2 regions of the Streptomyces sp. NPDC059452 genome follow, and region 1 is predicted to be linked to the other one. Evidence: riboswitches for the same ligand, from Rfam matches in the RefSeq annotation. Region 1 holds a riboswitch; the other holds the start of a gene.
The links. Region 1 has a riboswitch for cobalamin ahead of ACFW9Z_RS32140 (cobalamin biosynthesis protein). Riboswitches for the same ligand answer to the same signal wherever they lie in the genome.

Region 1 (11,681 bases):
GCTCCACCCGCAGCACGTCATGGGCCTTGAGCAGCCCGGCGGCCAGCGGAGTGCGTCCGCCGGTCGGCAGCGACTCCAGACGGGCGGCGGCCGCGTCCACGGACGAGGTCGGCGGCAGCGCCACCTCGGCGTCCTTGCCCCGGAAGGTGACCAGACCGACCTTGTCCCGCCGCTGGTAGGCATCCAGCAGCAGCGACAGCACGGCCCCCTTGACCGCGCTCATCCGCTGCCGGGCCGCCATCGATCCGGAGGCGTCCACGACGAACAGCACGAGGTTGCCCTCCCGCCCCTCCCGGGTCGCCTGCCGCAGATCGTCCCGGCGCACCACGAGCCCGCGCCCGGTGCGCCCGCGCGCCCGCTGGTGGGGGGCGGCGGCCTGCACGGTGGCGGCGAGGTGGAGCTTGGTCAGCGACCCCTGGGGCCGACGCGCGCCGGTCGTGCGCCCGTGCTCGGTGCGGGCCCGGGAGCGCCGCCCGGCAGCGCCTTCCCCGAGCCCCGGCACGCTGAGCATCTTCGTACGGAACGGCTCGGCGGCCGCCACGGGCTGCTGCTCGGCCCCGGAGGAGGACCGTCCGGGCGCGTCGGGGGTGCCCTCGGGGGCCGGGGACGGCGTGTCGTCACTCTCCGAGGCAGGCGGCGGAGTGCGGTCCCCATCGGCCTGGGGCGGCACACCACCGCCACCGCCTCCGTCGCCGCCACCATCGGGCCCGGGGTCGGGATCGTCGTCGTTGTCGTCCTGCGGGCCCGCCTCGTCCAGGGTCTGGTCGAGCTTGTCCTCGTCCAGCCCCGGCGCGTCGAACGGGTTGCGGCGCCTCCGGTGGGGGAGCGCGAGGAGAGCGGCCTGCCGTACGTCGTCGGCGGTGACCTCCTCGCGCCCGGCCCAGGCGGCCAGCGCGGTCGCGGTACGGGCCATCACGATGTCGGCCCGCATCCCGTCGACCTCGAACGCGGCGCAGGTCGCGGCGATCTGGCGCAACACGCCGTCACCGAGCACCACCCGGGGCAGCAGGGCGCGCGCGGCGGCGATGCGCTCCCTCAGGGCGCTCTCCTCCCCGGCCCAGCGCGCGGCGAACCCCTCCGGGTCGTCGTCGTACGCGAGCCGTCGCCGTACGACCTCCACCCGCTCGTCGGTGTCCCGGGAGGCGGCCACCTCGACGGTGAGCCCGAACCGGTCCAGCAACTGCGGCCGCAGCTCGCCCTCTTCCGGGTTCATCGTCCCGACCAGCAGGAACCGTGCCGCATGCCGTACGGAGACACCTTCGCGCTCGACGTACGAGGCACCCATGGCGGCCGCGTCCAGCAGCAGGTCCACCAGGTGGTCGTGGAGCAGGTTGACCTCGTCGACGTACAGGATCCCGCGATGCGCGTCGGCCAGCAGCCCCGGCTCGAACGCCTTCACGCCCTCCGAGAGCGCCCGCTCGATGTCCAGCGCCCCCACGAGCCGGTCCTCGGACGCGCCGACCGGCAGCTCCACGGTCCGCGCGGCCCGCGACACACCGGCCGCCTCCGCGTGCGGCCCGTCGGGACACGCCGGATCGGGGGAGCCGGGGTCACAGGAGAACCGGCACCCGGGTACGACGGAGACCTCGGGCATCAGCGCGGCGAGCGCCCGTACGGCGGTGGACTTGGCGGTCCCCTTCTCGCCCCGCACGAGCACCCCGCCGACGGCCGGACTGACCGCGTTCAGCAACAGCCCGAGCCGCAGGTCGTCCTGTCCGACGATCGCGGTGAAGGGATACGGCGTACTCACTTGGCCTCCTCGTTGACGTGAACATCCGTCACTGCGTTCCGGGCTTCCCCGGGCCCTTCAGAGCTTTCAAGCCCGTGGGACTTGCGGGCTTCTCCCAGCGCCTCCGGGCGAGCGAAACCAAGCCCCTCCGGCGATTGAGGAGCGGGGTCCGGGGCAGCACCCCGGCTCTCCGCCGCACCCGCATCCAACGGCGGGGCCCCCGGCGGCACGAACGGCAACCCGGGCGGTGCCCCGCCCTCGATCAACCGCCACAACGCCTCCGTATCCGCGTGCTCCTCCACCAGATCCCCCAGCCGGTCCAGCTGCTCCTCCCGCAGCACCCCGAACCGCGTGTCCGGCGCGGGAACGAACCGCCGCCCCGAGGCCCGGGCCACCTCCACCAGGAACCGCCGCCGGAACGCGTCGCTCTCCAGCGACCCGTGCCAGTGCGTCCCCCACACCGCCCCCACCCGGCACCCGTCGAGGAACGGCTCCCCGCCCCGTACATCGGCCACCCCGTGGTGGATCTCGTACCCCTCCACCGCCTCACCCAGCGCCGAACCCACCGGCCGCGCCAGCGTCTTGGCCCGGTCGAAGCGAATCCGTACGGGAAGGACCCCCAGCCCGTCCACGACCCCCGCCCGCGACTCCACCTCGTCCTCGATGCGCTCACCGAGCACCTGGAACCCGCCGCAGATCCCCAGCACCGGCCGCCCCTCCGCCGCCCGCCGGACCAGCGCGTCCGCCAGCCCCCGCTCGCGCAGCCAGGCCAGCGCCTTCACCGTGCCGCGCGTCCCGGGCACGATGACGAGGTCCGCGTCGGCCAGTTCGTCCGCCCGGTCCACGAACCGCACGACGACGCCCGGTTCGGCGGCCAGCGCGTCCACATCCGTGAAGTTGGACATCAACGGCACCGCGCAGACCGCGACCCGCAGCACGTCCTCCCCGTGGGGCGGCGCCACGACCGACTCACGCACCGCACCCCGCAGGGACACCCGCAGGCCGTCCTCCTCGTCGATGCCGAGCCCGTGGGCGTACGGGAGGACCCCGTACGTCCGCCGCCCGGTCAGCCCGTACAGCATGTCGAGCCCCGGTTCCAGCAGCGAGACGTCACCCCGGAACTTGTTCACCAGGTAGCCCGCCACCAGCGACTGGTCCTCGGCGCTCAGCAGCGCCGTCGTCCCGAAGAACGAGGCGAAGACCCCGCCCCGGTCGATGTCGCCGACCACGAGTACGGGGAAGCGGGCCGCCCGCGCGATCCCCATGTTCACGATGTCGGTGCGGCGCAGGTTGATCTCGGCCGGTGACCCGGCCCCTTCGCAGATCACCGCGTCGTACGTCGACCGCAACTGCTCCAGACAGTCCACGACCGTCCCGAGCAGCGCCTCCTGACGGCCCCCGTGGTAGCCCCGGGCGCTCATCTCTCCCACCGGCTTGCCCATCAGGACGACCTGGCTGGAGCGGTCGCTGCCGGGCTTGAGCAGTACCGGGTTCATCAGGGCCGTCGGCTCCACCCGGGCGGCCTGCGCCTGCATGGCCTGGGCGCGCCCGATCTCCGCGCCCTCGCGGGTGACGAAGGAGTTGAGGGACATGTTCTGCGCCTTGAACGGCGCGACTTTCACGCCCCGGCGCACCAGCCAGCGGCAGATGCCCGCTGTGACGACGCTCTTGCCCGCGTCCGAGGTCGTCCCCGCGACCAGCAGCCCGCCGCTCATACCCTGCCCCGCTTCCGTTCCACGGCCAGCCTGCCCGCCACGCACACCCCGAGGGCCAGTGCGCCCACCCGGCGCGACAGCCGCACCGCGCGTTCGATGTCCGCACTCCGCACGTCCCGGCCGGACGCCCCGTTCAGGACCGGCCGGTGCTCCACGCGCCCCGCGTACGCCAGCGTCCCGCCGAGCCGTACGCCGAGCGCCCCCGCGAACGCGGCCTCCACCGGTCCCGCGTTCGGGCTCGGGTGGCGCCCCGCATCCGCCCTCCAGGCGCGTACGGCCTCCGTCGGCCGCCCGCCCGCCGCCACGGCCAGCGCCGCCGTCAGCCGGGCGCCCGGCCACCCCACCACATCGTCCAGCCGGGCCGAGGCCCAGCCGTAACGCCGGTGGCGGGGCGACTTGTGGCCGACCATCGCGTCGAGCGTGTTCACGGCCCGGAACCCGACGAGCCCCGGCACCCCGCCGATCGCCCCCCACACCAGCGCGCCGACGACGGCGTCCGAGGTGTTCTCCGCGACCGACTCGACGACCGCGCGGGCGATCTGCGGCCCGTCCAGGGAGTGCGGATCGCGCCCGCACAGGTGCGGCAGCCGCTCCCGGGCCACCTCCAGGTCCCCGGCGGCCAGCGCGCCCCCGATGGCACGGGCCTCCCGGCCCAGCGACGTACCGCCGACGACCGACCAGGTGGTGGCGGCGGTCAGCGCGACGGCGAGCGCGGGACGGTCCCGTACGGCACGGGCGGCGAGTGCGGCGGCCCCCACGGCGCCTCCGGCGCAGATCAGGGTGTGCAGCGCGCCCCGCCCCCGGTCGTCGCGCCACAGCAGGGACTCCACCCGGGCGGCGGCCCGGCCGAAACCGGCGACGGGGTGCCCTCGGCGCGGGTCGCCCAGCAGAGCGTCGGCGATCAGCCCGGCGGTGGCGCCGTACGCGAAGACGCGACCGGCACGCACCTGGCCACGGGCACGCACATCGGCACCGGCACGCACCCCGGCGCGCACATCGACACGCACGGGGTCAGGCCGTCGCGGGTCGGGACGTTCCGGCGTGAAGGGGCACGGGATGCGGCGCTCGGCGGCCAGGCATGGCGTTAAGTCCTTAACTCAGGGTCCGCGCCCTGGTTCGACGTGACCGGCGACGAGAGTCTCCTGGCTTCCGGATCCGCAGTTCCCCCGGCCTTCCAGCCCGCGTGGTGGGGGCCGTGACATCCGGTGTGGGGGAGTGCTCCCCGGTGACAGTGGCGGGACCGCGCCGGATTCGCACCGGCTTCCTCTTCTGTCGCCGTAAATGGCTCCGGCAGTCCACCACGCTGCGAGAACGGCCGTCAACTTGCTGTTGACCTGCGGAGCTCCAGTGTGCGCAGACGCACATCGGGCCGGACACACGGTGGTGTGTCCGGCCCGAAGGAGTGCGGAGGGGGTGCGGTGGGGCGCGTCAGGCGACGATCAGATAGATGCCGTACGCGACCGCCGCCACGCACGCCGCGAAGCAGGCGTACGCGCTGGTGCGCGCCAGTACGGCCGAACCGCCGGAGGCTCCGGCGCCGCCGGCCGGGGCCGACAGCTTGGAGAGAGCGACGATGCCCACGGTGAAGAGGGCGACCAGGACGACGGTGACCACGAGACTGACACCGAAGACGGAGGCGAGAGCTGCCCAGTCGATTTTCATACGGATCTGTCCTTACACCGTGGCCGAGGGCCGCGCCGTGTCGTCGGGCGCCGCGGTCGGAGCCGGGATGGTGGTCGAGAGGTCGGTGGGGTGGGCGCCGAGGGTGGGCGGCGGCTGGACCGCGGCGATGGCCGTGGTCACGACGCCCTGGGGCTCGACGTCGGCGACTGTGCCGTGGTCGGCCGTGCCGTCCGTGTCGTTGACGTTGGTGTGGTCGACCGGCTCGCGGCGCGAGGCCAGCCAGATGGCGAAGGAGCCGCCGACGAGGATGACCGCGGTGGCGGCGATGCCCCACGGACCCTGCTTGGTGAGGAACTCGGCACCCGCGCCGACCAGGGCCGCGGCCGGGAGCGTCAGACCCCAGGCGACGAACATCCGGGTGGCCGTGGACCAGCGGACCACACCGCCCTTGCGGCCGAGGCCCGCGCCCATCACGGCACCGGAGCAGGACTGGGTGGTGGAGAGCGAGAAGCCGAGGTGCGAGGAGGCCAGGATGACCGTGGCCGCGCTGGTCTGGGCGGCGAAGCCCTGCGGCGGCTGGAGGTCGGTCAGGCCCTTGCCCATGGTGCGGATGATGCGCCAGCCGCCGAGGTAGGTGCCGAGCGCGATGGCGACACCGGCCGAGACGATGACCCACATGGGCGGGTTGGAGCCCGGGGCCAGGACACCGCTGGTGACCAGGGCCAGGGTGATGATGCCCATCGTCTTCTGGGCGTCGTTGGTGCCGTGGGCGAGCGAGACGAGACCGGCGGAGGCGATCTGCCCGGCCCGGTAGCCCTTGGCGGTCGACTTCTGCTGGTTCGGGTCGGTGACGTTCCGGTTGATCCGGTACGTCAGCCGGGTGGCCAGCATCGCGGCGATACCGGCGACCAGCGGGGCGGCGATCGCGGGCAGCAGCACCTTGGTGACGACGGTGCCGCCGTTGATCGAGGACCAGCCGGCCGACATCACGGCGGCGCCGATCAGACCGCCGAACAGGGCGTGGGAGGAGCTGGAGGGCAGCCCCAGCAGCCAGGTGAAGAGATTCCACAGGATGGCGCCGACGAGCGCCGCGAAGATGACCTCGGTTCTGATGCCGTCTTCGTTGACGATCCCGCCGGAGATCGTCTTGGCGACCTCCACCGACAGGAACGCGCCGATCAGGTTGAGAACGGCGGACATGGCCACCGCTGTCTTGGGCTTCATCGCGCCGGTCGAGATGGTGGTCGCCATCGCGTTGGCGGTGTCGTGGAAACCGTTCGTGAAATCGAACACGAGAGCTGTTACGACCACAATCGCAAGCAGCAGCGTGATGTGTTCCATTTACCCAGGCAATCGTTCGACGTCAGTGGCTCGTGGACCGTAGGCAACCTGGGTGAACGGAAGATGAACTGGGCGGGTCGCTGTGGTGACCCCAACTGGAGTCGAGTGGTTCCGTTTGTGTGCGGGAGGGGCTGCGGAAGGCCGGTGGGGCACCGGCTGGGCTGCCCTTTACCCCTCATTGGCGAAGACTTTGACGGGCCGTTCCGGCCCCGGAAGAGATCCCCGTCACGTGGGGGATCACGTTCCGCTTCCGGGTCGTCACCCCTACGCTCGCCCCATGAACGAGCAACAGCCGGAATCCGTCGTCCGGGCCTGGCGGGAGGTGGTCGACACCGCCCGCCGGAGCGCCGCCGACGGCCTGGTCGTCGGCACCTCCGGCAATGTGTCCGCCCGGGTCGGGGACCTGGTCCTGGTGACCCCCAGCGGGGTGCCCTACGACCGGCTCGGACCGGGGGACGCGGTCGGGGTGGACCTCACCGGGCGGCAGGTGCTCGGGGAGCTGAGGCCGACCAGCGAGCTCCCCCTCCACCTCGCGGTCTACCGGGAGACCGGGGCCGCCGCCGTGATCCACACCCACGCGGTGCACGCCACCGCCGTCTCCGCGCTCGTCACCGAGGTGCCGCTCGTGCACTACGCGGCCGCCCTCCTCGGCGGTCCCGTCCGCACCGCCCCCTACGCCCGCTACGGCACCCCCGAGCTGGCCGACGCCATGCTCGCCGCCCTCCGCGACCGCACCGGCTGCCTGCTGGCCAACCACGGCACCGTCACCTACGGCTCCACGCTCGACCGGGCCTACGAGCGCACCGCGCAACTGGAGTGGCTCTGCCGGCTCTGGCTCACCGCGAGCTCCCTGCCGGGCCGCAGCCCGGCCCTGCTGAGCGAGGCCCAGCTGGACGAGGTGACCGAGGCGCTCAAGGGGTACGGGCAGCCGGGGTGACCTGTCCGGGGCTTCCTGACCGGCCCGCCCCGCGCCCCGCAACCGCGCCACGCCACGCCACGCCACGCACCCGCCCCGAGCCCGCGCCACGCACCCGCCCCGCACCCGCGCCCCGCGCCCGCACCCGCGCCCCGCACCCGCGCCCGCGCCCGCGCCCGCGCCCCGCACCCTCCCCGCCACACCGGACGGCCCCCGCCCGCTGGCACCGCGCCTCCCCGCCCACGACACTGAAGCGGTGCGCCCGGCAACTGCGACGGCAACGGCCGTCACCACGATCCTCGGCGCCGGTGCGGCAGCGGTCGCGGCCGGCCGGTACGCCAGCGACGCCGCCCTCAGGGCGGCCCCCGGGCGGCCCCTCCCCACCGACCGCAGACTCACCGTGCACGCCACGGGCATCGGGCGGATCACCCTGACCCGCTCCCTCACCGCGCTCCGCCCCGGTACGTACGGGATCGAGGGCCACGGCATCCACGCCGTGGTCGGCCCCGTGGTCGAAGGGGCCGGATCCACCGCCGACACCGTCGTACGCAGACTGGAACGGGTCACCCGCGGCATCCTCGAACCCGGCGTCAAGGTCCGCCTCACCCCCGAGCTGTACCGCGGGGACCCGGGCGGCGCCCTCGGCCTGGAGTACCGGGAGGTCGAGATCCCCGGCGAGCTCGGCGGACTGCCCGCCTGGTGGGTGCCCGGCAAGCGCGACACCTGGGTCATCACCGCCCACGGCCTCGGCACCACCCGCGAGCACCCCATGAACCTGATGGGCTTCCTGCACGGACAGCAGCTCCCCGTACTGGACATCGCCTACCGGGGGGACGCCGGAGCCCCCCGCCCCGCCGACGGCCTCGGCCACCTCGGCGCCTCCGAATGGCGCGACCTGGACGCCGCGATGCGCTTCGCCCTCCGCTACGGCGCCCGGAACGTGATCCTGTACGGCTGGTCCACCGGCGCCTCCATGGCCCTGCACGCCGCCGTCAACTCCCCGTTGCGCGAGCGCGTCGGCGGCCTCGTCCTGGACTCCCCGGTCCTGGACTGGCAGACCACGCTGCGCGCCCTGGCCGCCGCCCGCGGTGTCCCCGCCGCCCTGCTGCCGCTGGCCGTCCGCGCCGCCCAGGGCCGGACCGGGATGACCTCGGCCCCGCTCCTGGACGCCGCCCTGCCCGACGCGCTGCCCGCCCCGGCGCTGATCCTGCACGGCCCGGACGACACCATCGCCCCCTGGGGCCCCTCCCGGGAGCTCGCGGCCCGCCGCCCGGACCTCATCAGCCTCCACTCCGTACGGCAGGCTCCGCATGCCTCGATGTGGAACGCCGATCCGGGCCGCTACGAAGAGGCCCTCAGGCGCTTCCTCACGCCCCTGATGTGAGGTGTTGCGGGGATCGGTCCCTTTGGTCGCCGCACCCCGGTAACCCCGCTGGTACCGGTGAAACGCCTTCCGTTTGGGCTTTCGGGCCGTCAGAGGCAAGACTGCTCCCGTGACGTCCCGTACCCCGCGCGACTCCAGGCTGCGACTTGTCCGCCCACGACCCCTCGCCACCGCCCGCAGGGCCGTGTCCACCCGGCGCACCAGGCCGGCCCCCAGGCCCCCCGAGGGCACCCCTCCCCGCCCCGAACTGGCCCGTCAGGCCAGGGCGGTCCTCGCTGACGCCGTGCGCATCGCCCACTGGGCGGCCGGCGCACCTGCCCCCGGCAGCTCCGCCCCGCTCGCCGCCCAGGCCCTCGAACGGGCCGCAACGGCCCTGGAGCTCTCCCCGGCGCAGGTGCGTGCGGGCTGGGACCGGGCCCGGCTGGCCGGCCTCATCGAACTGCACGGCGACACCGCCCGCCCCGGCTGGCGGCTGCGGGCCTGGGACCGGGACGACTCGGCCGTGCTGCGCGGCTGGGTCGCGCTCTTCGACGCCTGGTCGCTCGTCCACGCGGCGCCCGAGGGCATCGAGGCCGGTGCGGTGGCCGAAGCCGTCGAGGCCGTGCCCCAGGTGCTCTCCCTCCTCCAGCTCTCCGCGGGCCCCGTCTCCGTACCCGCCCTCCTGGACCTCCTCGCCCAGCGCATCGCCGAGCTCCAGGAGGAGCGCTGCGAGGTGCCGTACGGGGCGGGCAGGACGGCCGGTCCGGGCGGCCGGGCGGACGAGGACTGCCCCACCCCGGCGGCCGACCGGAGCGCCGACCTCGACGCCCTGCTGCTCGACTGGGCCCTGGAGGGCCTCGCCGCCGTCGGCGCGCTGACCCTCGGCAACGGGCACGCCACCCTCACCCCCCTCGGCAACTGGGCGGTCTGGGTCAAGCTGGAACAGATCTGCGTCGCCGCCCAGAGCCCGGCCGGGAACATCGAGCAGTCCGCCGCCGACATGCTGCTCGGCTGCGCCCGGCTCACCCCCGGACCGGCCCGCGACGAGTACCGGGCCTGGCTCGCCGCCCGTACGGTCGGCAGCGCCGTCACCGAACTGCTCGCCGTCGCCCGGGGCGAGGACGCGCTGCTGCGGGGACTGGCCTTCGAGGCGCTGCGGGTCGTCGGTGCCCCCGCCGAGCCCGAGGTCCGCGCCGTGGTCACCAACCCCTCGCTGCGGCCCTACGCGCTGCTGTGGCTCGCCGAGTACGAGGGCGCCGACCCGGACGACGCGCAGGAGATCCTCAGCCGGGAAGAGGCCACCTGGCTCTGGGTCGACACCGCCGCGGCCGTCGCCGACCACGGGGAGACCGGGCTGCTGGTCCGCCACCTCGACTCCGCCGTCCAGGGCACGGTCCCGGCCCTGCTCGACGAGGTCCGGGCCGTCGGCCACCCGCGCACGGTGCAGGTCCTGGTCGCGCTGGCCGCCGCCCACCCGGACCCGGCCCTGGCCAAGGCGGTCCGCCGGGCCGCGTTCCAGGTCCACACCGGCGGAGCCTGAACCTCACACCGGGGGCCCACCCCCGACGGGGTCCGCCGCCGCTCAGCCGGCGGACCCCGGGGCGTACGTCCCGAAGCTCCATACGTTGCCCTCGGCGTCCCGCGCCAGATAGTCCCGCGAGCCGTAGTCCTGGTCCGTCGGCTCCATCAGGATCTCCACCCCGAAGTCCCGGGCCCGGGCGAAGTGCTCGTCCACCTCGTCCACCACCACGTACACCCCCGCCGGACCCGCGCCCGCCATCGCCCGGGCGAACACGCCCTCCCCGCCCTTGGTGCCGAGCATCACCCTGCCGTTGCCGCAGGACAGCTCGGCGTGCAGCACAGAGCCGTTCTCGCCCTCGTAGACCGCCTCCTCGGTGAAGCCGAACCCCTCCGTCAGCGTCCTGATCGCGGCCTTCGCGTCGTCGTACAGGACCGTCGGGTAGATCGTGGGAACGCCCTTGGCCGCGCCTGCCATCGCACTCACACCTCTCGTGACATCCGTACAGCCGTGCATCGGCACATCGGTACATCGGTACATCCGCACATCGGTACATCCGCACGGCTTGCTGTGATCTGCGTCTCAGTCTTCCACCGGGCACTGACAACGCGCTCCCGGAAGGCGTTCCGGAAGGTGTTCCCGCCCTCAGGCGAAGGTGTCGCACCGCGCCATGTCGCCGCTGCGGAACCCGGTGGAGAACCACTGCTGCCGCTGTGCGGACGAGCCGTGCGTCCAGGATTCCGGGGTGACCCGGCCCTGGAACCGCTCCTGGATCCGGTCGTCCCCGACCGCCGCCGCCGCGTCCAGCCCGTCCCGGATGTCCGCCCGGGTCAGCTCCGTGATCAGCGGCCGGCCCGTCGACTCGTCCGGCGTCGTCGTCGCGTGGTGCGCCCAGACCCCGGCGTAGCAGTCGGCCTGGAGCTCCACCTTCACCGCGTTGCTGTCCGCGCCCTGCCGCCCGTCCTGGGAGCGGCCCAGCGTGCCCAGCTGGTTCTGCACATGGTGGCCGTACTCATGGGCCACCACGTACGCCTGCGCGAACGGCCCGCCGCTGGAGCCGAACTTCGTGCGCAGCTCGTCGAAGAAGCCCAGGTCCAGATAGACCTTCCGGTCGCCGGGGCAGTAGAACGGCCCCACCGCCGAGGTCGCCGCCCCGCAGGCGGTGGAGACCCGCTCGCTGAACAGGACCGTCGGGGCCGCCCCGTACGTACCGCCCCGGCGCCGGAACTCCTGCCGCCAGAAGTCCTGCACGCTGTTGACCACCGCCACCGTCCGGCAGTCGTCCCGGTTGTTGGCGTCCCGGCCCGTCCGGCAGCTCTCCTGCACCTGCGCAGCCGACGAGGAGACCGCCTCCGGCTCCGAATCGCCGGAGGAGAGGCCGAGCTGATCGGGGCCCACGCCGAACAGGAGCCCCAGGATCAGCGCGATCACCCCCACGATGCCGCCCCCCACCGTGGCCCGGCCGCCCGGGATGC
Region 2 (11,681 bases), on a different contig from region 1:
TCGTGGACACCGTGGGCGCGGGCGACGCGTTCATGTCGGGCACCCTCCACGCGCTGGCCGTCCACGGGCTCATCGGCGCCGGGGCGCGGGACCGGCTGCACGCCGTGGACCGGGACACCGTCACCGACGTACTGCGCCATGCCGTGGCCTCCGCCGCCGTCACCGTCTCCCGGGCGGGCGCCAACCCGCCCGACGCGGCGGAGCTGGGGGAGGCGCTCGCCCGTAACTGACAACCCGTCATGACCCGTTCGGCTCAATCGAACGCATCCTCGTCAGGCGTCCCGCCGTTCGTCAACCGGCCGCAGTATGACAACGGGATCGGGGCAACGGGTGGCGAGAAGAGGGATGGCGGAGAGCGGGCCGGGGCCGCAGGCGCGGGAGCGCGCCTTAGCGGGCCGGGGCGGACGCACGGCGGTGCTGGAGCGGGTGGCGGGCTGGGTGCCGGGGGAGCCGGTCCCCAACGACCGGCTCCCGGCTGCCTGGGGCGTCGACGACGCCTGGGTCCGCCGCCGTACCGGCATCGGCAGCCGGCACCGCGCCGGACCCGGGGCCGCCACCGGGGACCTCGCCTACGAGGCGGCCTCCCGGCTGCTCGCGGGCGCCCCGGCGGCGGGCCCGGTCGACGCGGTGGTCCTCGCCACCGCCACCCCCGACCACCTCTGCCCCGGCACCGCCCCCGCCCTCGCGGCCCGGCTCGGGCTCGGCACCGTACCGGCGCTGGACATCGCCGCCGTGTGCAGCGGGTTCGTCTACGGGCTCGCCCTGAGCCACGGGCTGGTCGCCTCCGGGCTCTACGAGCGCGTCCTGCTGGTCGGCGCCGACGTCTACTCGACCTGGCTCGACCCCCTGGACCGCTCGGCCGGGGTCGTCTTCGGCGACGGGGCGGGCGCGGCCCTGGTGGCGGCGGGGCGGACCGGTGACCCCGGTGAACTGCTCGCCTTCGACCTGGGCAGCGACGGCACCGGCTACGACCTGATCACCGTTCCCGGCGGCGGTGCCCGCTCCCGGGCGGACGCGAAACCGCCCGCTCCGGCGGACGCGTACTTCCGGATGCAGGGCTCCACCGTCTACCAGCACGCCGTGGAGCGGATGACCGGTTCGTGCCGGACGCTGCTGGAGCGGGTGGGCTGGGACCCGGCCGAAGTCGACCACTTCGTGCCGCACCAGGCCAACGCCCGGATCCTGCGCGCCGTCGCGGACCGGGTCGGCATCGGGCCGCAGCGCTGCGTCACCCATCTGGAGCGGGTCGGCAACACCGGCGCCGCCTCCATCCCCCTCGCCCTGGCCGACGCGGCGGGCCGGGGGCTGCTGCACGGCGGGGACCGGGTGCTGCTCACCGCGTTCGGGGGCGGACTGACCTGGGGTTCGGCGGCGCTCCGCTGGCCGGGGACCCCGCAGGAGATTTCCACGGATTCTACGGAAGGAACACAGCATGTCGCAGTCCGCTGATCAGGGCACCGGAGCCGGTTCCGGCACCGCCGTCGCGGTGACGGGGGTCGGCCTGGTGACACCCGCAGGGGCTGACGAGCACAGCTTCTGGGAGGGGCTGTGCTCCGGGCACTCCACCGCCCGGTGGTGCGAAGAACTGGCCGGTCTCCCGGTCGACTTCGCCTGCCCGGTCGACTCCCTCGACCTGGACGAGGCGGTGGGCGGCCGCTCGGTGTGGCGGATGGCCCGGTTCGTGAAACTGGCCGTCGTCGCGGCCCGGCAGGCCGTCGCCGACGCCGGTCTCGACCCGGCGGTGTGGGACGGCGGCCGGGTCGGCGTGGTGCTGGGCGTCGGCGTCGGGGGCGTCTCCGTCCTCGTGGACAACGCCGCCAAGCTGGCCGCGTCGGGGCCGGATGCGGTCTCCCCGCTGCTCGTCCCGATGATGATCCCCAACGCGGCGGCGGGCGAGGTCGCCATCGCCCTGAAGGCGGGCGGACCGAGCCTCGCCCCCGCCACCGCCTGCGCCTCCGGGGCCACCGCGATCGCCGTCGCCCGCGATCTGCTGCTCGGCGGCTCCTGCGACGTGGTGGTGGCGGGGGGCGCCGAGTCCGTGCTGACCCCGCTCGTGGTGACCGCCTTCGCCCGGATGGGCGCGCTCTCCACCCGTACCGGCGATCCGGCGGGCGCCTCGCGGCCGTTCGCCGCCGACCGGGACGGCTTCGTGATCGGCGAGGGCGCCGCCATGCTCGTCCTGGAGCGGGAGGAAGCGGCCCGCGCCCGGGGCGGCCGGGCCCGCGCCCTGCTCACCGGGGCCGGATCCAGCACGGACGCCCACCACCCCACCGCCCCGGCCCCCGACGGACACGGCGCCGAACGCGCGGTGCGGGCGGCCCTCGACCAGGCGGGGTGGACGGCCGCCGAGGTCGACCACATCAACGCCCACGGCACCTCCACCCCCCTCAACGACGCCATGGAGACCACCCTCATCTCCCGGCTCTTCCCGCACCGCCCCCCGGTCACCGCGCCCAAGGGCGTCATCGGCCACACCCTCGCGGCGGCGGGCGCGATCGAGGCGGTCGCCACCGTCCTCACGCTGGAACGTTCCCTCATTCCGCCGATCGCCAATCTGGACTCCCTCCCCGAGGCCTTCCCGCTCGACTGCGTGGTGAAGGAGCCCCGCCACCAGCGGGTCGAGCGGGCGGTCAGCCACTCCTTCGGCTTCGGCGGGCACAACGTGGCGCTCGCTTTCCAACGCACCTGACCCCGCAGGCCGCGTTCTCCAACGCACCTGACCCCGCAGGCCACGTTTTCCAACACGCCTGACCCCGCAGGTCGCGTTTCCAACGCACCTGACCTCGCAGGGCCGTTCGGGAACGGCGGGGGGTGTCCTCGCCGTTCCTTGATCGTTACTCTGTCGTGACCCTATCCATGCATAGTCCATCCTCGCCCTCCACCACTGATCTGCTCACCCGCGTGCTCTACGGCGACAACTTCCGTCAGGAGCACGGTTTCTGGCGGCGGATGCTGACAACAGAACCGTTTCGGCGAGCTGGTGGCGGCACCCCCGACGAACGGCTCGCCCTCGCCTACCACCGGCTGCGCATCCTCAACGGCGCACTGGACAGCGGCGCGAGGCTCGCCGCCGACCCCCGCGCACTGGCCGCCCTGCACGAATGGCTAGGCCCGGTCGACCCGGCGCTGACCACCGTCGCGGGCATCCACTACAACCTCTTCCTCGGCTCCCTCCTCGACCACGACCCGGGAACGCTCCGCGACCTCTCGGACTTCCTGGAGCTGCGGCGCATCGGCACCTTCCTCTGTACGGAGGTGGCGCACGGCAACGACGCGGCGGCCGTCGAGACGACCGCGACGTACGACCGCGAACGCGACGGCTTCGTCCTGCACACCCCGCACGCCGGGGCCCAGAAGTTCATGCCCAACACCAGCCCCGCCGGGGGCCCCAAGACCGGCGTGGTGGCCGCCCGGCTCCTCGTCGACTCCACCGACCACGGGGTCTTCCTCCTCCTGGCCCCGCTCACCGACGAGACCGGCGCCCTGCCCGGCGTACGGGTACGGCGGCTGCCCGCCCGGATGGGCTCCCCGGTCGACCACTGCCTGACCTCCTTCGACCGGTACTTCGTGCCACGCGACGCGCTGCTCGCCGGGGAACAGGGGCGGATCGGGAAGGACGGCCGGTTCACCAGCGAACTGGCCAACCGCAGAAGGCGGTTCCTCCACTCCATCGGGCGGGTCACCCCCGGCAAGCTCTCCATGAGCGCCTGTGCGGTCGGCTCCGCCCGGGTCACCCTCGCCATCGCGGTCCGGTACGCGGGCCACCGGCTGGTCTCCGGGCCGCGGGCCGCGCAGCGGGTGCCGGTCTACGCGCACCGCACCCACCACGGACCGCTGGCCGGGGCGATGGCCACCGTCTTCGCGATGAGCCTCCTGCACCGCCGGGCGCTCGACCGCTGGGAGTCCGCCCCCGAAGCCGACCGGGACGAGGCGGAGCGCCTGGTCGCCGTCGCCAAGGGGTGGATCACCTGGCAGGCGCGCGGCGTCATCGTGGAGTGCCGGGAGCGGTGCGGGGCGCAGGGGCTGCTGGAGAACAACGGCATGACCGAGCTGTTCACCGGCATCGAGGGCGCGATCACCGCCGAGGGCGACAACCTCGCCGTCCACGCCAAGGCCGCCGCCGAGATGCTGTTCAGCGCCACGGTCGGGGAGGAGACCGAGGCGGAACCCGGCGAGCTGGACGACCTCCGGTTCCTCGGCCGGCTGCTCGCGGCGGTGGAGGCCATCTGGTTCACCCGGGCCCGGGAACGGATGAGCGCGGCCCCCTCCGGCGACCCGCTCGGCCGGTGGAACGCCGCGTCGGGGGCCGCGCTGCGCGGGGTGGAGGCGTACGGCTACCGGCAGGCGGGCGAGGCGTACGAACAGGCCGCCGCCGCACTGCCCGAAGGTCCGGCCCGTGAGCGGCTGACCGAGCTGCACCGGCTCTTCGCCCTCCAGTGGATCGCCCGCAACAGCGGTGACCTGCTCGCCACCGGACGGCTGACCGCCGAACAGGTGTCCTTGCTGCCCGACGCGGTGGAGCGGCTCATCGCCACCGTGGCGCGCCACGCCCCCGCCCTGGTGAGGTCGTTCGCGCTGCCGGAGCGCCTGATGTCGGACTGGCCGATCGCCGGACCCGGCTACGCGGACGCCTACGACGACCCGGAGGGGTCCTGGCACCGCGACCGCAGGCCAGGGGGCGCCGGGGGTCGAACGGCGGGTTTCCGGCGGGCCGCCTGCGGCAGCAAGAGGCGTCCGCTGCGCGAGAAGGTGGCGGCGCTCGGTACCCGCGGAGTGCTGCTGGCGTACTGGGGAACCACCTCGATGCTCTCCCGGTGGTTCGAGAAGCCGCAGGTGAGCGTAGACGAATCGGTTCGCCCCAGGGCGTAACCGGAAGATCGTCATCCAGTTACTTCGGCGGTGGGGTCGAAGCGTTCGACCACCGCCGTACGTGAAGCCGCCGACGAGCCGCCGATGAGGAGCCCATGAGCTCCTGATGGGCCGCCGACGAGCCGCTGATGAGTCGCCGATGAGAGGAAACACCGTGAAGACCCAGACCATCCACCCGAAGATCACCGAGGTGCTGACCGAGACGTTCAAGGTGCCCGCAGCCGAAATCCTGCCGGAGTCCACGATGGACAGCCTGGAGATGGACTCCCTGGCGGTCGCCGAGTTCGCCGTCATCATCAAGGAGACCCTGGGCGTCACCGCCGACTCCGAGAAGCTCTACAAGGACGCCACGCTGGCCGACATCTCCGCGTTCATCGACGCGGCCGTCGCCGGCGAGGCGGCCGACAGTGCGGTGCCGGTGAGCAACACCCGATGAACCGACCCGCCATCGCCGTCACCGGCCTGGGAATGATCACCCCGGCCGGCCACACCACCGACACCACCTGGGACGGGGTCTGCCGAGGCGGCTCCTTCGCCCGCACCGTCCCCGAACTGCGCGGCTGCGCCGTCGACTTCGCCTGTACGGTCTCCGGCATCGACCTGGACGGGGCGGTGGGCGGCCGCACCGCCTTCCGGATGGGCCGGTACGTCAAGTTCGCCGTCCTCGCCGCACGGGAGGCGGTGACCGACGCCGGGCTCGACCCCGCCCACTGGGACGGCACCCGGGTCGCGGTCGTCGTCGGCACCAGCAGCGGCGGCTCCGCCGGGCTCACCGAACAGACCGTCGCCCTGGAGCGCCGGGGCCCCGAGGCCACCTCGCCGTCGGGCATCCTGCTCACCATCCCGAACATGCCCGCGGCCGAGATCGCCATCCAGATGAAGGCCACCGGACCCAGCCTGGCACCGTGCACGGCCTGTTCGTCCGGGGTGACCGCGCTCTCCGTGGCCCGCGACATGCTGGCGCTGGGCCAGTGCGACATCGCGATCGCCGGAGCCACCGAGTCGATCGTCTTCCCGGTCGCCATGACCGGCTTCGCCCGCTCGGGCGCGGCGGCCCTGCGGGACGGGGACCCCGCCCGCCTCTGCCGCCCCTTCGCCGCCGACCGGGCCGGGCTCGTCATGGGCGAGGGCGCCGCGATCATGGTCCTGGAGCGGGCCGACGACGCCCGGGCCAGAGGAGCCGCCCCCCGGGCGCTGCTGGCCGGCACCGGCGCCACGACCGACGCGCACCACCCCACCAGTCCGCACCCCTCCGGGGACGTGGCGCGGGCCGCCGTCGAAGCGGCGCTGGCCGACGCGGGCTGGCGGGCCGAGGACGTCGACCATGTCAACGCGCACGGGACCGCGACCCCCCAGGGCGACGCGACCGAGGCCGCCCTCATCGGCCGGGCCTACCCGCACCGGCCGCCCGTCACCGCCCCCAAGGGCGTCCTGGGCCACTGCATGGGGGCGGCCGGGGCCATCGAGGCGGGACTGACCGTCCTGACGCTCCAGCACGGCACGATCCCGCCGATCGCGAACCTGGACGCCCCCGACCCCGGGTTCGCCATCGACTGCGTCACCAAGGTCCCGCGTGAGCTGCCCGTACGACGGGCCGTCAGCCACTCCTTCGGATTCGGCGGACACAACGCGGTGATCGCCCTCCGGGCCCCGTAACCGGAGGACATCACTGGGCCGGTGCGGCGGGACGATCCCGCGCCGCACCGGCCCACCGGGCACCACTACCCGCACCGGCTCTGAGCTGCGCGAAGACCCGTGATAGCTTGCCGGGGCCAGTCGAACCCCAGCGACGGGGTCAGGGAATCCGGTGCGAATCCGGAACTGACGCGCAGCGGTGAGGGGGACGGGCGGGGCCACGGCCACTGGAGCAGCACCCTGCTCCGGGAAGGCGTCCCGCCCGGACGAACCCGAGTCCGAAGACCTGCTGGCACCGGCCCCGCACCCGGGGCCGGGAACCGTACGACGGGCTCCGCGGCTGGGCCCAGAGACACCGAGGTCCTCCGTGCTGCCCCAGGCCACCCCCGCCCCGATACGCACCGCCGCCCTGTTCGCGGCGGGTGTCGTCCTGCTCACCGCCTGCGGCGGCGGGTCCACCACCTCGTCCGCCGACGGCGGCGGCGACAAGGCCGACGGCTTCCCGCTCACCCTGAAGAACTGCGGGCGCACTGTCACCGTGAAGGCGCCGCCCCAGCGGGCCGTCTCGGTCGACCAGGGATCGACGGAGATCCTGCTCTCGCTCGGCCTCGCCGACCGGATCGCGGCCACCGCCACCTGGAGCGACCCGGTCATGAAGGGCCTGGAGAAGGCCAACGCGGGCGTCGAGCGGATCTCCGACAACCGCCCCTCATCGGAGAAGGTCCTCGACAAGGAGCCCGACTTCCTCAGCGCCTCCTTCGCCTCCACCCTCGCCAAGGGCGGCGTCGCCCCGCGCGAGCAGTTCGAGAAGCTGGGCGTCCCCACCTACATCTCGCCCGCCGACTGCGTCGGCAAGGACAACAGCGGCGGCGGTGACGGAGCCCGTACCGCACCCCTCAGCATGGACAGCGTCTACACCGAAGTCCGCGAACTGGCCCAGGTGTTCGGCGTCCCCGAGCGCGGCGACGCCCTGGTGAAGAAGCTCCAGGCCCGAGTGAACAAGGCCACCGACGGCATCGACGGGTCCGACACCTCCCTCCTGTACTGGTTCTCCGACTCCAAGGCCCCCTACCTCGCGGGCTGCTGCGGCGCCCCCGGGGTCATCACCCGGGAGCTCGGAGCCAAGAACGTCTTCGACGACACCCACGACGAATGGCCCCAGATCAGCTGGGAGACCGTCGCCGACCGCAACCCCGACGTCCTGGTCATCGGTGACCTGAGCCGCACGATGCAGACGGCCGAGAGCGCCGAGAAGAAGATCGAGTTCCTGGAGTCCAACCCGGTCACCAAGACGATGGACGCCGTCAAGAACCGCCGCTACGTGCTGCTCAGCGGCCAGGCCATGAACCCCACCATCCGGACGGTCGAGGGACTGGAGCGCGTGGCCGCGGGGCTGCGTGACTTCGGGCTCGCGGAGTGAGCAGCGGCAACCTGACGGCGAAGCGGCAGGCCGGAGAACCGCCGGCCGGACAGCAGCCAACCGGACAGCAGGCGGCCGGGCAACAGCCCGTCGCCGCACGGCAGTTCGGTGGCCTGCTCCAGGTGCTGCTCTGGACCGGCGGACTCCTTCTCCTGCTGCTCTCCATAGCCGTCGCCGTCACGATCGGGCCCGCCCGGATCTCCGTCCCCGACGTCTGGTCCGCCGTCGCCTCCCACCTCGGCTTCGGCGCCTCGGAGCTGAGCCCGATCCGGGACGGCATCATCTGGAACCTGCGCATGCCCCGCACCCTGCTCGCCGCCGTGTGCGGCGCCGGGCTCGCGGTCTGCGGCACGGTGATGCAGTCCCTGCTACGCAACCCGCTCGCCGACCCCTTCGTCCTCGGCGTCTCCTCCGGAGCCTCCACCGGGGCGGTCGTGGTGGTCGTCCTCGGTGTCGGCGGGGGAGCGGTGTCGCTGTCGGCCGGGGCCTTCGCCGGGGCCATCTGTTCCTTCGCCCTGGTCCTGCTGCTCAGCCACACCCTCGGCTCCACCACCGACCGGGTGGTGCTCTCCGGGGTCGCCGCCATGCAGCTCTTCTCCGCCCTGACCTCCTTCGTCGTGATGACCTCCGCCGACGCCGAGCAGACCCGCGGGGTGCTGTTCTGGCTGCTCGGCTCGCTCAGCGGGGTCGGCTGGAGCGAGGTGGCGCTCTGCACAGCCGTCCTCGCCGTCTGTCTGACGGTCTGCCTGGCCCACGCCCGTACGCTCGACGCCTTCGCCTTCGGGCAGGACGCCGCCGCCGCGCTCGGCGTCAACGTGGCCCGCACCCGGATCGTGCTGCTGTGCACCACCGCCCTGCTGACCGCCGCCCTCGTCAGCTCGGCCGGGGCGATCGGCTTCGTCGGTCTGGTCCTGCCGCACGCGGCCCGCGCCCTCACCGGCTCCGGGCACCGGCGCCTCCTGCCGGTCACCGCCCTCGCCGGGGCCGTCTTCCTGGTCTGGGTCGACACCCTCGCCCGCACGGTCCTGGACCCGCAGGAGGTGCCCGTCGGCGTCGTCACCGCGCTGATCGGCGTCCCCGCCTTCGTCCTCGTCCTCTACCGGACCCGGAGTACGTCATGACGAACACGGCCACCGAGGGGCTGCGCGCGGAACGGGTCGGCCGGGAGGCGGGCGGCCGGCTCATCCTCGACGGGGTGGACATCGCCCCGCCGCCCGGCGCCACCGTCGGCCTGCTCGGCCCCAACGGCTCCGGCAAGTCCACGCTGCTGCGCATCCTCGCGGGCCTCCTCGCCCCGGACACCGGCACCGTCACCCTGGACGGCGACCCGCTGCCCGGTCTCGGCCGCCGCACCGTGGCGCGACGGATCGCCGTGGTCGACCAGCACGCCGTCACCCAGGTCGACCTCAGCGTCCTGGACGTCGTACGCCTCGGCCGCATCCCGCACCGCCGCGCCTGGTCCGCCCCGGACCGCACCGACGAGGAAGCCGTCACCGACGCCCTGCGGCGCACCGGGCTCACCGACCGGGCCGCCCAGTCCTGGCACACCCTGTCCGGCGGCGAGCGCCAGCGCGTCCAGATCGCCCGCGCGCTGGCCCAGCAGCCCCGCGAACTCCTCCTGGACGAGCCGACCAACCACCTGGACATCCAGCACCAGCTGGAACTGCTCGCCCTGGTCGCCGGGCTGCCCCTGACCAGCGTCATCGCCCTGCACGACCTCAACCTCGCGGCGATGTTCTGCGACCGGATCACCGTGATGAAGGCGGGCCGGGTGATCGCGGGCGGCACCCCGGCCGAGGTCATCACCGAGGAGCTGATCGAGGACGTCTACGGGGTCCGGGCGGTCGTCACCCCGGACGGGCCGGACGGACGCCCCTCGGTACGGTTCCTGCCACGCCGCTGACCGGACGCGTACGGGCGGGGTCGTGCCGTCGGCCGTACGGTTCCCGCCGTGCCGCCGAACGCGTACGGTTCCCGCCGTGTCCTCGAACGCGTACGGTTCCCGCCGCGTCCCCGGAAGCCGGTGCCCGGCCCCGGACAGCCCTCCGGGCGGACCCGTCGTACGAGCCCGCCCGGAGACCGAGGACATGGGAGCGGCCTTCCGGCCGCCGGAGGGGTGCCGTCAGCGGCGGCGCCCCTGGCCGAACTCGCCACCGGTGTCCTTGCCGGTGCCCATGTCCGTGCCGTCCGCGTAGTCGATCTTCTCCTTGCGGACCTCGGCGGAGACTTCCTTCTGCTCGGTGACCCGCTCGGTCTCCAGGCGGACCCGCTCCACCGGGACGGCCTCCTTGCGGACCGTGGCGCGCTCCGCGTGCAGGGTGACCTCCACGTCCTGTTCACCGAAGTCCGTGGTCCCGGTCACCTTCTCGCCGGGCCGCAGCGGCTCGCGGACCACCCGTACCTCCTCGTGGGAGACGGGCACGGACCGGGTCACCTCCTCGGTCACCACGTACTTGTGCAGCCTCGCCCGGCCGCTCTCGTACTCCTCCGTACCGACGTGCAGCTGCTCCTCGGAGCGGATCAGCTCGTCCTTGCCGCTCAGGTCGGCCGACCGGGACGTGCCCGCTCCGGCGCCCGCCAACGGGCGGGACGTGGCGGAGACGTCCGTCTCGCGGTGCCTGCCCGTACCGGTGCCCGCACCGGCCATACCCGCCGCCCCGGCGCTCGTGGTGGTCCTGCCGGTCGCCTTGGCGCTCTGCGGTGCGCCCGTACCCCGGGCCGTGCCCGCCGCACCCGCTCCGGCCGCGCCCATGGCACCGGTTCCGGCGACGGTACGGGCGTCGGCTCCGGTGCCCGTACCCGTGTCGGTGCCCTTGGTGTCACCGAGGTTGCCGGTCTTCCTGGACAGGCCGTAGTGCCGGTAGAGCTCTTCCTCCTCGGCGACGGAGAGGTGTGCGTCCGCGTCCACGCGGGGCGCTTCCTTGACCGTGTCCTTGGAGTGCGAGACGTGCAGGTCGGAGCCCACTCGACGGGCTCCGGCGAGCGGTACGAAGCTCTCCTTCATGCCGAACAGACCGGTCTTGACCGTGACCCAGTCGGGCTTGCCGGTGTCGTCGTCGACGTACACGCGGCCCACGCTGCCGACCTTCTCACCCTCGTTGTCGTACACGGTCAGACCGTCGAGCTCTCCGGAATCCGTGAAACCGTCAGCGGCTCCCATAACCGAACCCTCCTCGCTGGGCGCGCCCTGTGGGTGGCTCCACCAGATGTGGCACGTCCGGCTTCCATCGCGCCTCACCCGCCTGGGCGCTGCAACCTCCCGGCCACCCGGCCGAAGGGGCCCCAAAGCCCTGCGGTCGCTGCTGGCCCCGTACGAGCGCGCTGAGCGGCCCCCGGATCAGTTAGGCCAATCGGGTGAGGGGGTGCGAGCCCCCGCCCACGAGGTGAGCGGGCGCGGCCCGCATATGATCGGCGGAGCACGGCAGCCCCGGGAGGACGGGCCATCGCCGGTCCCGCCGAGCCACCAGGGGTGCGCCATCCGTTCCGTACGCGTCCACCTGCCCGCCCAGTGCGCTGAACCGGGCGGTGAGTCGGGCGGTGAACCACGCGGTGAAGCGCGCGGTGAACTGCGCGACCGGCACGAGGACGGCCACCACCTCCACCACCTCGTGTGGCGGCTGGGCCCCGGGGTACGGGTGTGTAGCAGCGCGGTCCTCGGCGGCGGCATCGGCCCCCGCGCCTGGGTCCTCAACGCCCAGGTCCCCGGCGGCTACCCCCGTCTCGACCCGGACCGCCACCTCGCCGAGATCGCCGCCGC

Region 2: linked by a shared signal. The riboswitch ahead of ACFW9Z_RS14990 (ABC transporter substrate-binding protein) and the one ahead of ACFW9Z_RS32140 (cobalamin biosynthesis protein) in region 1 are both predicted to bind cobalamin.

Annotation. Positions count from the first base shown of each region.
Region 1 is NZ_JBHYVE010000036.1:23,235-34,915, reverse strand. Features, by position in the region: gene ACFW9Z_RS32150 (putative cobaltochelatase) at 1-1,750, opposite strand, end outside; gene ACFW9Z_RS32145 (cobyric acid synthase) at 1,747-3,444, opposite strand; gene ACFW9Z_RS32140 (cobalamin biosynthesis protein) at 3,441-4,391, opposite strand; cobalamin riboswitch at 4,580-4,713, opposite strand; gene ACFW9Z_RS32135 (hypothetical protein) at 4,873-5,106, opposite strand; gene ACFW9Z_RS32130 (anion permease) at 5,119-6,408, opposite strand; gene ACFW9Z_RS32125 (class II aldolase/adducin family protein) at 6,686-7,345, shown strand; gene ACFW9Z_RS32120 (alpha/beta hydrolase) at 7,581-8,708, shown strand; gene ACFW9Z_RS32115 (hypothetical protein) at 8,893-10,227, shown strand; gene ACFW9Z_RS32110 (VOC family protein) at 10,270-10,683, opposite strand; gene ACFW9Z_RS32105 (neutral zinc metallopeptidase) at 10,852-11,681, opposite strand, start outside.
Region 2 is NZ_JBHYVE010000009.1:126,183-137,863, forward strand. Features, by position in the region: gene ACFW9Z_RS14960 (carbohydrate kinase) at 1-230, shown strand, start outside; gene ACFW9Z_RS14965 (beta-ketoacyl-ACP synthase 3) at 346-1,449, shown strand; gene ACFW9Z_RS14970 (beta-ketoacyl-[acyl-carrier-protein] synthase family protein) at 1,433-2,689, shown strand; gene ACFW9Z_RS14975 (acyl-CoA dehydrogenase) at 2,857-4,869, shown strand; gene ACFW9Z_RS14980 (acyl carrier protein) at 5,024-5,305, shown strand; gene ACFW9Z_RS14985 (beta-ketoacyl-[acyl-carrier-protein] synthase family protein) at 5,302-6,525, shown strand; cobalamin riboswitch at 6,626-6,813, shown strand; gene ACFW9Z_RS14990 (ABC transporter substrate-binding protein) at 6,872-7,924, shown strand; gene ACFW9Z_RS14995 (FecCD family ABC transporter permease) at 8,038-9,045, shown strand; gene ACFW9Z_RS15000 (ABC transporter ATP-binding protein) at 9,042-9,827, shown strand; gene ACFW9Z_RS15005 (PRC and DUF2382 domain-containing protein) at 10,047-11,084, opposite strand; gene ACFW9Z_RS15010 (adenosylcobinamide amidohydrolase) at 11,329-11,681, shown strand, end outside.